2 regions of the Sphingomonas sp. M6A6_1c genome follow, and region 1 is predicted to be linked to the other one. Evidence: riboswitches for the same ligand, from Rfam matches in the RefSeq annotation. Region 1 holds a riboswitch; the other holds the start of a gene.

Region 1 (6,799 bases):
GACGGTGCCGCCGATCTGGTCGACCAGCGACAGGCGTGCCTCGGGTGGCGGCAGATAGCGGCGCTCGCTCGCCGGATGCACCGCGAGCAGCCGGGGATGGAAGAAGAGGTCGATCCGGAACCGCGCCGCGTCGAAGATCACGCCGGCATCGGCGGGCATCAGCGTCCGGCAGCTCGCCGGATCGGCATCGGGCGGGCAGACCAGCTCGGGGTGCGCATCGACCTCCGGCGCGGCGAGCGCCGCGCGTGCGGTGGCGGCGTCGATCAGATCGGGGACCAAGGCGAGCAACGCGTCGAGGTCTAGGAAGGTGACCCGGCCCGAACCGTAGCGCAGCCGCGTCTGGCCGATCGCCCGGCCGCCGACGAAGACGTCGACCATCGCCTCCTGCGGCTTGAGCAATTGGTCGAAACCCGCCGGCGTGCCGACGCGCAGCTGCGGCGCATCCGACGGTCGATCCGCATGCGCACCGGCCGACCAGCCGAGCGCCGCCGCCGCGGCCAGCGCCAGCCGCCAGCCTTTGGCGGGGCGGCACCGGATAACGGAAGCGCCGGACATGCCGTCGCGCCGCTATTCGGCCGCGATCAGCAGCGTCAGCGTGCCCGTATAGGGACCCGCCGTCGCCTTGCTCAGCTCGCTCGACCGCAGCACGATGATCAGGCTGGCGCTGTCGTTGCCGAGCACGCAGCCGAGATTGAGGCCGAGGCCGGTCGTCGCCAATCCGGTGGTCGCGATCCCGGAAGTCAATGCGGTGCCGGTCGCCCGGCCCGCCGTGCCGCTCCATTGCACCTCATAGGCCATCGGCGCACCGGCGCCGGCGAGCGTGAAGGCGCGATTGGTGCCGCTGCCGGTCGCGACGATATTGTAGCGGCCGAGCACGCCGGACGAGGAGACGCACACGTCCTTGCTGCTGCTGATGTCCGCATCGACCCCGACCGTGCCGAAAGCGAAGTCGGTGAGCCGGGTGAGCTGGATCTGCTGCGCCGCGGCCGGCGTGGCGCCGGCGAGCGCGGCGACCAGCATCATGCCGCCGGGCAGGACGCGCGGACATCCCATGGCCACGCTCCCGCTTCCGTCAGAGCGGGTTGACGAGTAGCGTCAGCGTGCCTGTGTAGGTGGTCAGCGACGGCATCGCCTGCAATTGCGACTGCGCGATGGTGACGATCAGGCTCGACGTCGAACTCGGCGTGGTCGCGCAGGTCGGCACCGCGGCGGTCGAGACGAAATTGCCCGACACGGTCGATGCGACCAGCGCTGTGCCCGAAGTCTGGCCGGAACTCTGGTTCCATTGCACGGCATAGGACACCGGCGTCAGCGCGCCCGAGGCGAGCGTGAACGCGCCCCCGGTGCCGCTGCCCGTTGCGGTGATCGTATAGCCCTTGGTGGCGGTGTTGCTCCAGACGCAGTTGTTCTGGGCGCTCTGCGCGGGTCCGTTGGGTTCAGCATTGGCGAAGCTGATGTCGCTGAGGCCGGTGATCTGCACCCGGCTCGGCACCGAGACGGTGATCTGGACGCTGCCCGTCGACGTCGCGCCGAGCGCGCCGTTCGTCGCCGCCGCAGCCGGCGTCGCGGCCAGCGCGGTGAGGCCAAGCAACGCGACCGCGCGGCCCGGCAGGAACTTTCCGAAAGCGATGATGTTCTGCTTCATGTTGCGCCACCCAAGTTGACCAGCGATATTCATGCCGGTGAATGTGCCGCGGGAGCGATCGATTGCTCGGATCGTCCGAATAGTTCGGCGTTAATCGGCTAATCTCATGGCGCCGTTAACAATGGGTGTAGCATTTTAACCACTATGATGTGGGTATAAGACGATTAGAACCGGAATTGTTCTATATCCCAGCAACAATTATCTACCTTATACAATATAGTGGGTTGAACGGTCGCATGGGGGTGGATCAGCCGAACCGCCGCATCGGGAACCTCATGGTCGCTGCGGAATTGTGCGGACGGTGCGCGGGCGAACGCGCCGCGCCATCGACCTGAGGACATTATGAATCGTATCAAGCTGGGCCTGTTCGGGGCCGCCCGTCCGTCGAGCGTTTCGGCCGATCTGCAAGCGCCGAGCGACGCGCGCAGCATCGAAGCGCAGGATCGCCTCGCCGGCCTGACCCCGGTCGAAATCGCCGCCGCAGAGGCCATGTCGCGTAGCGACGGCGTCGCGCTTGCCGCGAGCTGACGTGGGGGTGGTTTAGGACCGGTCGACCTTCGACCAAAGTCCTCCCCCGCCAGGGGGAGGTGGCATGCCGCAGGCATGACGGAGGGGGAGGTAAGCGACACCTCGGTTCCGTATCCTCCCCCTCCGTCACGGCTTCGCCGCGCCACCTCCCCCTGGCGGGGGAGGACTTTCTTTAAACTTCGCCTGTCGATCCGGCCGATTGTTCGACGGCCGGAGCGTTCACTCGACGAGGAAGCCCTCGGGCGGCGTGCGGGTGATGAAATGGCTCTTAACGCCCGCCGGCCATTGTTTGAACGGAACCTGCCCGGTGTCGCTGGCGGCGTAGAGCGCGGCATAGTCGAGGATGGCGCGTGCCGCGGCCGCGTCGGGGGTGAAGCGGCCGAGGACATAGCCGACCTTGCCGGGCGCGCGCAGATGGACGGTGCAGAAATCGGCGCAGGCGAACAGACACGGCATCTCCTGCACCGCGACGCCGGCGAGCGCGGGATCGGCGGCGCGCGCCGCACGCAGCGCGTCGACGAGCAGCGCGCCCCCGCGGCGGCCCTCGCCATCCTCGCGCGCATCCGCGGTGAGGCGGCAGGTGCTGCACGCGACCACGGCGGGTCCGGCGGCGACGGGGGTGAGCTTCATCGGGCGATCCGGCGTTGCTCGTCCATCACCGTCCGTTCCGCGGCGCGTCCGAACAGATCGGCGGCGACCAGCCAGAACAGCGCCTGCGTACCGATCGCGGCGAGGCGGAACTGCCAGAGCAGCGTCGCCGGGAAGCGTGCCGGCACCTCGTCGATCACCGGCAGCAGCAGCTGTACAAGCGCCACCGCACCGGCATAGACGCCGACCGCGATCAGCAGCCGGTCGAGCGCGGCGACGCGGCCGGCGAGCCGGCGATAGCTCCACAGGCCCAGGGTCGCCGCGGCCACCGACAGCGCGAGCATCGCGAAATAGGCGGCGGTGCGGAGCCGCACCGTCTCGTGGAGCCCGACCGCGGGCGGGGTAGGCGGATATTTGATCGCCGGCACCAGCACGATCACGACGAAGGCGGCGATCGCGAGCAGCAGCGCGAGGCTGCGCGGCCCGACCCGCGCGACCCGGCCGTACAGGCCCGCGAAGATGATCGCGAGCAGCCCGCCGAGCGCGGTGCCGTACAGGCTCATCGCGGTATAGAGGCCCCAGGTCTTCTGCGTCGCGCGGCTGACCAGTTCCTCGTCCGCCGCCATCGCATGGACGGCATGATGCGCCTCCAGCGCGACCGCGGCGTCGATCTGCGGTTCGGCGAACAGCAGCGCGAAGGTGGCGGCGACCAGCGCGCCGATCAGTCCGGCGAGCATCCCCCGCCAGAGCAACGTCCTCATCATGACCGTCTACCCGTCGGCGTCAGTGACAGGGGAAGCCGAGCAGATGGCGGCCGTCGTGGACATATTCGTGGACGTACATGCCATCGAACAGCGCGAACGCGCCCTGTTCGGTGCTGACGAAGTACAGCAGGATCAACGCGACGATCGCGGCGAACACCGCCCAGGGGGCGATGTCGGCGAGCGGGATGTGCGCGGTGCCGACGGGAAGGAAATCGTCGTCGAAGGCGGCGGTGGTGCCGGACATCAGTCAGTCTCCTGCCGGGAAAGCGCGCCCGGATGGGTGAAGGTGCCGGGCGGGGTCTGACTCTCGACAGGCTGGCGCCCGACGATCACAGTGGCGCGACCGCGCCGGATTTCCACCGGCTTCCCGCCCGGCTCCGATCCGCCATGCTGTGAACGCGGGGCGGGGATGCGTCAACCGATCAGGAGATTGCCGCCCGATGCCGACCCGCCTCGTCCTGCTCTGCGCCGGTGCCACCGCCGCGTCGCGCGCGGCGCGCTTCGCCGACTTGGCCGAGCCGCTCGACGCCGGCGGGCGCGCCAAGGTGCTGGCGCTCGACCTTGCCGGGCCGGCGGCGGAACGCTGCTGGGTCAGTCCGGCGGCGGCGGCGCGCGAGACCGCCGAACTGATCGGCCTCGCCGCCGAGGAGGCGCCGGCGCTCCGCGATATCGATGCCGGCGCTTGGACGGGCCGCCGCCTCGATTCACTTGCGCCGGAAGCGATCGCGACGTGGCTGGCGGCGCCCGAGGCGGGCGCCCCGGGCGGTGAGAGCATGGCGGGGGTGTGCGCGCGGGTCGGTCCGTGGCTCGACGCGCTGGGCGAGGGGCGGATGCTGGCGATCAGCCATGCCGCAGTGCTGCGCGCGGCGATCGCGCACGCGCTCGACGTGCCGGTGGCGGCGACGATGGCGATCGATGTCGCGCCGCTGTCGACGGTGGTGCTGTCGCGGCATGGCCGCTGGCGGTTGCAGGAACTGCGCCGCGACTGACGGGTCAGCGGTCGATGACGCGGTCGGCGAGCGGTTCGCGCACCTGCCAGCCGCGGCGCTCCAGTTCGGGGGCGGCGGCGGGCGCCTCGGGATAGCCGATGCAGAGCAGCGCGATCAGCGTCCATTCTGCCGGCACGTCGAGCAAGGCGGTGACATACGCGGGATCGAGGATCGATACCCAGCCGAGGCCGATACCGCGCGCGCGGGCGGCGAGCCACATCGCGTGGATCGCCATGACGGTGGAATAGCGCAGCATTTCCGGCATCGTCGCGCGGCCGAGGCCGTGGCCGGCGGCGGGCGCCTCGTCGCTGAACACCGCGAGCAATTCGGGCGCCTCGCGCAGGCCGTGCAGCTTGAGCCGGGCGTACTGCGCGCGGCTTGCGGCGTCGGGCAGCCGGTCGGCCGCCGCCGCACTGGCGGCATCGACATGCGCGGCTAGCGTCTCGCGCAGCCCGGGCGAGCGCAGCCGCACAAAGCGCCAGGGCTGGGCGTTGCCGACCGAGGGCGCCAGCGCCGCGGCGGCGAACAGCGCCTGCATCGCCTCCGCCGCGACGGGATCGCGGCGGAAATGGCGGACGTCGCGGCGCCAGTGGAGCAGCAGGTCGAGCCGGTCGCGGAACGCCGCGTCGAACTCGGGTGCGCTCACGCGGCCGTCCGGCGGAGCAGATAGGTGTCCATGATCCAGCCGTGTTCGACGCGCAGCGCCGCGCGCCGCGCGACGATCGCCGCGCCGGTGTCGGCGAGCGGGCCGGCGGCGAGCGCCTGTTGCGGCATGCCGAGATAGGCGCCCCACCAGATTGTGACGCCCGCGGGATCGAGCGTCGTGAACGCGCAATCGCCGTCCAGCATTACCGCCAGCGTATCGATACCTGCCGGCCAGCCCGCGGCGCGCAGCCGGCGGCCGGTGGTGACGAGCACCGGCGCGGCGAGCGTGTTGAGCGGGATGGCATGCGCGGCGGTCAGCGCCTGCAGGCTGGTGATGCCGGGCACCACGGTGACCGTCAGCGCCATGCCGCCGCGGCGCAGGCGCGCGGCGATCCGCAGGCTGCTGTCGTAGAGCGAGGGGTCGCCCCAGACGAGCATGGCGAGCCGGCCGCCGGCTGGCAGGTTGGTCGCGATCGCGTCGGCCCAGGCGGCGGCGATGGCGTCGTGCCAGTCGCGCACCGCACCCAGATAGGGGCCGTCCGCGGCGCGCTCGGGCAAGTCGAAGGCCACGACGCGGGTCGCGCCGGTCACCACCTCGGCGCAGAGCGCGCGGCGCAGGTCGAGGAGGTCGGCGGTGTCGGCGCGCTTGCGCGGCAACAGGATCAGGTCGGCGGCGCGCATCGCGCGTTCGGCGGCGCGGGTGAGATGATCGGGATCGCCGGTGCCGATACCGATGAGGTCGAGGTGGATCATGCCTCCTCCATCAACGGGCCGTAGAGGATCAATGCCGGTGCTTCCGACACGGTGTCACGTAGGCGGTCGGCGAGCGCGGCGATGGTGGTGCGGGTCAGCCGCTGGTCGGGGTGGCCGACGTTCTCGGCGAACAGCGCGGGCGTATGGGGAGGCAGGCCGTGCGCAGCGAGGTCTTCGGCTAGTGCTGGGAAGGTGCGTTTGGGCATGTAGATTACGGTGGTTGCTTCGGGGTCGGCGAGGGCCGCCATGTTGCGTGTTTGCGGCAGCGTGCCGGTGACGTCGTGGCCGGTGACGAACTGGACGCGCCGCGCCGACAGCCGCCGGGTGAGCGGGATCGCCGCCGCCGCCGCCGCGGCGCTCGCCGCGCTGATGCCGGGGACGATCTCGAACCCGATCCCCGCCTCGCGCAAGGCGACGATCTCCTCCTCGAGCCGGCCGAAGATGCCGGGGTCGCCCGATTTGAGGCGGACGACGCGCGCGCCGGTCGCCGCATGCGCGACGAGCAGCGCCGAGACGTGGCGCTGGCTCGGCGAGGGACGGCCGGCGCGCTTGCCGACCGCGACGAGATCGGCGTCGGCGCGGACGTGGCGCAGCACCGGCCCGGCCGACAGATCGTCGAACAGCACGATGTCCGCGGTGCGCAGCCGGTCGACCGCTTTCAGCGTCAGCAACTCGGGGTCGCCCGGCCCCGAGCCGACGAAGGAGACGAAGCCGGTCATCCCACCACCGCGATCAGGTGGAAGAACGTGCCCGACACGCGGCCCCGGTACGAACCGGTGTCGGCGAGCTCGGTCCCCTCCGCATCGGTGACCCGCGCCAATGCGGCGTCGGGCTGGTCGAGGATCGTCGAATAATGGAATTCGTGGCCGGCGAGCGTCGTCCCCGCG
Region 2 (6,799 bases), 190 kb from region 1:
CGACCAGCGGCGCGGCGACCTTGACGTCGTCCCAGCTCCGGTCGGTCAGCGCGCCGAGCAGCCACGTCACGATCTGCGACGAGACGAACGGCGTCGGCGCGAGGCTGATCGCAAGGCTGGTCAGCGACCCGAAGATGCTGGTGAGGATCATCCCCGCCAGCGTGAACAGGATCAGGCTACCCGAGCGGCCCGCGATCAGCGCGAGCAACGCCATCGTCACCCCCGCGCCGACCAGCGCGAAGCCCGGCAACAGCCATATCTGCGCGGCATAGCCGAAATAGAGCGCCAGCACCGCGCCGAACGCCGCGCCTGTCGACACGCCGAACAGCCCCGGATCGGCGAGGGGATTGCGCAGATAGCCCTGCATCACCGCCCCCGACAGGCCGAGCGCCGCGCCGACGACCAGCGCCAGCACGGTGCGCGGCAGGCGCAGCTCGACGATGATGATCGAACGCGGATCGGTGGCGGTCCACGCGTCCCACGGCACCCACACCTTGCCCGCCGCGACCGACAGCGCCGCGACGGCGAGCAGCGCGACCACCAGTCCGATATTGAGCCGCGTCATGCCCCGAATCCCCCGCGCACCTGTCGCAGCCGCGCCATCGCCGCGATGATCGTCGGCCCGCCGCAATTCATCAGCCGCGTCGGATAGGGGGCGACGGTGATCCGCCCCGCCAGCCGCCGCACCGCCGGATGCGACGTCATCCGATCCTCGCCGACGTCCGCCGCGGCGGTCGACAGCAAGACGCGCGGTGGCCGCGCGACGAGATATTCGAGCGGCAGCACGTCCCATTTCTTCAAGCCATAGACCGCGCTCATGTCGCGAAACCCGGCGCGGCGCAGCAGTTCGGCAGGCAGCGTGCCGCTACCCGGCACCAGCCCGCCCGACTGCCAGATCAGCGCCGGCACCGGCGTCACCGCCGCCGGCCGCGCCGCCGCCGCGATCCGCGCCGCCAGCGCCACGCCGCGCTGCGGATGGCCGACGACGCGGGCGATGTCGCGCACCTGCTCCTCGCTCTCCACGACCGTATCCGGCACCGGATATTGGACGATGCGAATCTTCATCCGGGTCAGCGCCGCGATCGTCGCGGGCGCGACATGCGGGCCGGTCAGCACCATGTCGGGCGCCAGCGCCACCACCTCCTCCGCGGTGCCCGAGGTCGCGGTGAAGCGCCTCGCCTGCGTCAGGGGAATCGAGGTCGCGCGCGGGTCCTGCGAATAATGGCTGATCCCGGCGATCTGCGCGGGGTCGGCGACGTGCATCAGCACCGCGTCGATACACGGATTGATCGACACGATCCGCGGGGGCCGCGGCGGCGGGGCCGCCGACAGCAGCGGCAGCGCGGCGAGCGCAACGGCGAGCGGCCGGATCAATATTCGACGCCCTTCTGCGCCTTGAACCCGGCATTGTAGGGATGTTTCACCTCGCCGAACTCGGTGACCAGATCGGCGATCTCCAGCAGCTCGGGCCGGGCATGGCGGCCGGTGATGCAGATATGCTTGGTCAGCGGCCGGTCCTTGAGGAACGCCACGATATCGTCGATCGCCAGCGTCCCGTCGCGCAGCACGATGTTGAGCTCGTCGAGGATGACGAAATCGATTCCCGGATCGAGGATCATCGCCTTCGACCGCTCCCATGCCGCCTGCGCCGCGGCGATGTCGCGCGCGCGGTCCTGCGTATCCCAGGTGAAGCCCTCGCCCATTACCTCGAACGTCGCGAGATCGGGATGCGCCTCGAAGAAGTTGCGCTCGCCCGTTTCCCATTTGCCTTTGACGTACTGGAGGATCGCGACCTTCAGGCCCCAGCCGATGCTGCGGATCGCCATCCCGAAGGCGGAGGACGACTTGCCCTTGCCGTTGCCGGTGTGGACGATCAGCAGGCCGCGTTCGAGCGTACGGCGCGCCTGCATCTTCTCGCGCGCCGCGGCGACCTTCGCCATGCGGGCGTTGTGACAGGCATAGTCGTCGGTCATGAGCGATACTCCTCGAGGGCCGCGGCGAGGCGGGTGAGCGCCGCCGCGCCGCGCGGCAGGCCGATGCGCAGCCGGTCGGCCCGGTCGGCAAAGGGACGGGTCAGGATAGCATGATGCGCGAGCGTCTCGAACAGCCGCGCGGCATCGTCGCAGGCGATCAGCCGGAACAACGGCGCGCTGCCGGCCAGCGCCAGCCCGGCCTCGTGCAGCACCGTATCGAGCAGCACCCCCGTCTCGACGATGCGGCTCGCCTGCGCCCGCCGCCATGCGGCATCGCGATAGGCGGCGGTGCCGATCGCGACCGCCGGCGACGACACCGGCCAGTCGCCGAGCATCGCGCGCAGCCCGCCGGCGATCCCCGCCCCCGTCACCACAAAGCCGAGCCGCAATCCCGGCAGACCATAGAATTTGCCGAACGATCGCAACACGATCAGCCGGTCAGACGCCTGCGGGCACAGGCCGGGCGCAGGGTCGGCATAGGCTTCGTCGAGCACCAGCGGCATCGTCGTCGCCAGCAGGCCGGCCGGATCGGCGATGCGCCCGTCGGGATTGGCCGGGCTCGCCAGCACGAACAGGTCGTGGTCGCCCGGCCCCTCCGCCACCAGTTCCGCCTCCGGCCACGCCGCGCGATGCCCGGCATAGCCGGGATGCCGCACCGCCGGCGCGCGGGCGCTGATCAGCGGCGCGAGCAGCCGCATCGCCAGATCGGTCCCCGGCACCGCGACGACCTGCGCCGCGTCGGCGACGCCGAACGCCCGCGCCGCCGCCGCTTCCAGCGCCGCGATTTCCGTCGGTTCGGGCAGGCGATCGAGCCCCACGAGCGTCTCGACCGGCCAGCTCCACGGCGCAATCCCGGTCGACAGGTCGATCCAGTCCGCGCGGCCGAACGCCGCGCGCGCCTCCGCCACCCGCCCGCCATGAGCGCAGAAGGTGGCCCAGGGATGCGGGGCGGTCGGGCGCGGGACGATCATCAATAGGTCAGGCGAACGCCGCCGAAGGCCCCGCGCCCCGGCTGGCCATATTGCAGGATCGTCTGATAGCGCGCGTCGAACGCATTCTCGATCCGACCATAGACCTCGACATGGTCGACGATCGGGAAGGACGCGCGCACGTCGGTGACGACATAGCCGTCGAGCCGCTGCGTGTTGGACGCATTGTTGAAACTGTCCCCCACCGCGGTGACGGTCGCGCCGGTGGTCAGCCCGAACGGCCAGCGATAATCGGCGTTGACCGACACGCTGTTGTCCGGCCGCCGCGCCAGGTCGCGGCCGGCATTGGCGGTGCCGGTCGAACGGTTCTTGGCATCCAGATAGGTGTAGGCGGCGCTGACCGTCAGCGCCTCGACCGGGCGCAGCGTCAGCGCGAATTCGACGCCCTGCGCCCGCGCCCGCGCGACATTGTCATAGGTGCCGAACGGCCGGTCGGCGCAAATCCCCACCGACGTGTCGCAGGACACGAAATTGATGAGGTCGAACGAGGTGCGGCGGAAATAGGTCGCGCTCGCCTCGACCGCGCCGTCGAGCGCCTTCTGCGTCACGCCCGCGTCCCAGCCGCGCGAGCGTTCGGGGCGCAGCGCGCCATTCCCATATTCGCTCTGCAACTGGTACAAGGACGGCGCCTTGAACCCTTCCGAATAGCTCGCGCGGATCGCGGTCGCGCCGTCGTTGGGCGTATAGACGCCGCTGCCCGACCAGGTCGTCGCGCCGCCGAAGCGATTGTGATCGTCGTGGCGCACGCCGCCGGTCGCGGTCAGCCCGGCGATCGGCGTCACCGCGAGCTGGCCATAGACGCTGAAGATCCGCGCCCGTCCCTGCGTCACCGGCCCGCCGTAGCTCGCCGTGGTGAAGCGCGACACCTCACGCTCCGCGCCGAAGGTGGCGAACACCGCGGAACTCAGATCGGCGACGCCCTGATATTCGATCCGGTCGTTGCGCCCTTTGCCAGCGAAGGTCTCGGTCGGCGTGCCGTCGGGATCGTAATTGTGCCGGTTGGTATCGGTGTGCGCATAGCCGAAGCGGTTGCGCAATTTGCCGCCAAACAGCGCCGCGTTGAGGCCGGCATAGCCGGTCCACTGCTCGGACTCGCCGTATTCGCGGGTGTCCTGCAGAGGGAAGCCGCCGTCGATATCGGTGCGGCCGTTGGAATAGAAACCGCGCAGGTCGACCGACACGGTCGACGCCAGCGCGATGCCGAGGCTGCCGTTGGCAGCATAGTTGCGATAGCCGTCGCGCTCCGTGCCGGGCGCATAGGCCGAGATGCCCTCGGTGGTGTAATAGCCGCCGCCCAGGCTCGCCGACACCGGCCCCATCTTGCCCGAGACGTTGGCGAAGCCCTGCCCGGTCTCGTGCCAGCCGCCCTCGACGCGCGCGTTGACCGCGACCTGTTCGGTCGGCTGGCGGGTGATGAGGTTGACGACGCCGCCGATCGCCTGACTGCCCCACAGCACCGATTGCGCGCCGCGCAGCACCTCGATCCGCGCGATATTGCCGATCAGCAGCCCGCCGAAGTCGAAGCCGCCGCCCGGCGACGAGGGATCGTTGAGCTTGATCCCGTCGATCAGCGCGACGGTCTGGTCGCTCTCCGCGCCGCGGATGTTGACCGAGGTCGCGGTGCCGACGCCGCCGTTGCGCGTCACGCTGACGCCGGGCGTCTGGCGCAGCAGGTCGGCGACGACGACCGCCTGCCGCTGGGTGATCGTCGCGGTGTCGAGGACGGTCACCGCCTGGCCGACGGTGGACGCGGGCCGCGCCTCGCGATTGGCGGTGACGAGGATGTCGCTGCCGGCGTCGGCGACCTGCTCCAGGCCACTGGTCGATTGCGCATTCTGTCCGAAGGCAGGTGTCGCGACCGCGATGCACGGCAGCAGGATGAGACAGGCGTATTTCGTCACGATGGTTTTCCCCTCGTTGCAACAACGGGAGCACGCACCGCGGATTCGCCGGAACCTTTGGTCCGCCGCGCAACGCCCCCAACATCGTCGTCTCGCGAGGAAACCCTCGATCGCGCCGGCACACCCCGTCCGCACGAAGGACAACCGCGACGGGCAGGTCTCCTGGCTCGCGGGTCGTCGCCCTGCCCGGCCTTCCCGGATCGGGATGATCCAGTGGCACACGGAGGAGCAGGGCTCGCCGGTCACAGTTGCGGGGGCAGCCCCGGCTGGCGAGCCTCAGGCTCGCTTCCGGGTTCCCTTTTCATCCCATCTCTGGGAACCTGTCGCATCGGCGCCCCTATAACCCCGCGGAGACGAAGGCAAGATGATCGCAGCCAAGACGCTGTTCCTGGGCGGTGCCCGCTCGGGCAAGAGCCGGCTGGCGCAGGCCGCCGCCGAGCGCTGCGCCGGCCCGCTCCATTATCTCGCCACGGCCGAGGCATGGGACGGCGAGATGACCGACCGCATCGCCCGCCACCGCGCCGACCGCGACGCGCGCTGGACGACCGTCGAATGCCCGCTCGCGCTGCCCGAGGCGATCGGCGGGATCGGGACGGGCGCGATCCTGATCGACTGTCTGACGCTCTGGCTGACCAACGTGATGCTCGGCGACCACGATGTCGCGGCGCGATCGGACGCCCTGCTCGCCGCGCTCGCCGCGACCCCGCTGCCGCTGTTCGTCGTCAGCAACGAGGTCGGCCTCGGCATCGTCCCCGACCATCCGCTCGGCCGCGCCTTCCGCGACGCCGCGGGCCGGCTCAACCAGCAGGTCGCGGCGGCGATGCGCGAGGTCTATTTCGTCGCCGCCGGCATGGTGCTGCCGTTGCAGCCGTTTCCGGGACGGGAGTCCTGACGGCCGCCCCCAATTCCTCCCCGGCACGGGGAGGAATGTACCGAAACGCCCTCACCCCACCAGCAGCCGATATCCCACGCCCAATTCGTTGGCGATCACGCTTCCCGTCGCGCTCGGCTCCTCCAGCTTCAGGCGCAGGTTGCGCACGACGATGCGCAGATATTCGACCCGCGGATCGTCGTCGCCGCCCCAGGCCGCCGCCAGGATGCGCTGGTGCGTCACCACCCGCCCGGGATGGCGGGCGAGCACCGCGAGCACGTCATGCTCCTTGCGCGTCAGATGGAACGCCTCGCCGCCCCGCCGGACGATCCGCTGGTCGAGGTCGATCTCCAGCCCGTCGCGGCGGATGACGCTCGCCGCCGCCGCATCGATGCCGCGGTGGCGCAGCGCCGCGCGCAACCGCGCGAGCAATTCCTCGCCGTCGAAGGGCTTGGTGACGTAATCCTCGGCGCCGAGATCGAGCGCCGCGACCTTCTGGTCGGTCGCGTCGCGCGCCGAGACGACGAGGATCACCGCATCGCCCGCCCGGCGGATCAGCGGCACCAGTTCGAGCCCGTCGCGATCGGGCAGGCCGAGGTCGAGCAGTACCGCGTCGGGCGTCTCGGCGGCGACCGCCGCGAGCGCCTCGCGGCCGTTGATCGCCTCGACCACCGCATAGCCGGCGCGTTCCAGCGTGTTGCGCAACAGCCGGCGGATCGGCTGTTCGTCGTCCACCACCAATATCTTGGCCGCCATCAGTCGCGCTCCTCCGCCATGTCGCGCACGATCAACGCCGCCGGAAAGGACAGGCCGAAGCGCGCGCCCGCCCGATCCTGCCGGTTCGCCGCCTCGACGCCGATGCCCATCGCCGCGGCGAACGCCTTGACGATCGCCAGCCCCAGCCCGGTGCCGCCGATCGCGCGATCCGAACCGGCGAAGCGGCGGAAGGTGTCGAACACCTCCGCCTCGCGCCCCGGCGGCAGGCCCGGCCCCTCGTCCTCGACCGACAGCAGGATGACGCCGTAGCGATGGCGCGCCTCGACGCGGATCGGCGTGCCGGGATCG

What was found. A riboswitch is a leader RNA that binds a small molecule or an ion and turns the genes downstream of it on or off. The one in region 1 is predicted to bind cobalamin.
Region 2: another riboswitch for cobalamin. It lies ahead of ACLBWH_RS12805 (TonB-dependent receptor plug domain-containing protein); the one in region 1 lies ahead of ACLBWH_RS11875 (CbtB domain-containing protein).

Annotation. Positions count from the first base shown of each region.
Region 1 covers NZ_JBKEZO010000005.1:159,790-166,588, forward strand. The annotation lists gene ACLBWH_RS11845 (TcfC E-set like domain-containing protein) at 1-555, opposite strand, end outside; gene ACLBWH_RS11850 (hypothetical protein) at 568-1,053, opposite strand; gene ACLBWH_RS11855 (hypothetical protein) at 1,073-1,645, opposite strand; gene ACLBWH_RS11860 (hypothetical protein) at 1,988-2,173, shown strand; gene ACLBWH_RS11865 (DUF1636 domain-containing protein) at 2,393-2,803, opposite strand; gene ACLBWH_RS11870 (CbtA family protein) at 2,800-3,522, opposite strand; gene ACLBWH_RS11875 (CbtB domain-containing protein) at 3,545-3,769, opposite strand; cobalamin riboswitch at 3,800-3,927, opposite strand; gene ACLBWH_RS11880 (histidine phosphatase family protein) at 3,966-4,514, shown strand; gene bluB (5,6-dimethylbenzimidazole synthase) at 4,519-5,160, opposite strand; gene cobF (precorrin-6A synthase (deacetylating)) at 5,157-5,912, opposite strand; gene cobA (uroporphyrinogen-III C-methyltransferase) at 5,909-6,631, opposite strand; gene ACLBWH_RS11900 (cobyrinate a,c-diamide synthase) at 6,628-6,799, opposite strand, start outside.
Region 2 covers NZ_JBKEZO010000005.1:352,441-359,239, reverse strand. The annotation lists gene ACLBWH_RS12825 (FecCD family ABC transporter permease) at 1-565, opposite strand, end outside; gene ACLBWH_RS12820 (ABC transporter substrate-binding protein) at 562-1,374, opposite strand; gene cobO (cob(I)yrinic acid a,c-diamide adenosyltransferase) at 1,371-1,973, opposite strand; gene ACLBWH_RS12810 (aminotransferase class I/II-fold pyridoxal phosphate-dependent enzyme) at 1,970-2,944, opposite strand; gene ACLBWH_RS12805 (TonB-dependent receptor plug domain-containing protein) at 2,944-4,863, opposite strand; cobalamin riboswitch at 4,999-5,202, opposite strand; gene cobU (bifunctional adenosylcobinamide kinase/adenosylcobinamide-phosphate guanylyltransferase) at 5,231-5,755, shown strand; gene ACLBWH_RS12795 (response regulator transcription factor) at 5,807-6,490, opposite strand; gene ACLBWH_RS12790 (DUF4118 domain-containing protein) at 6,490-6,799, opposite strand, start outside.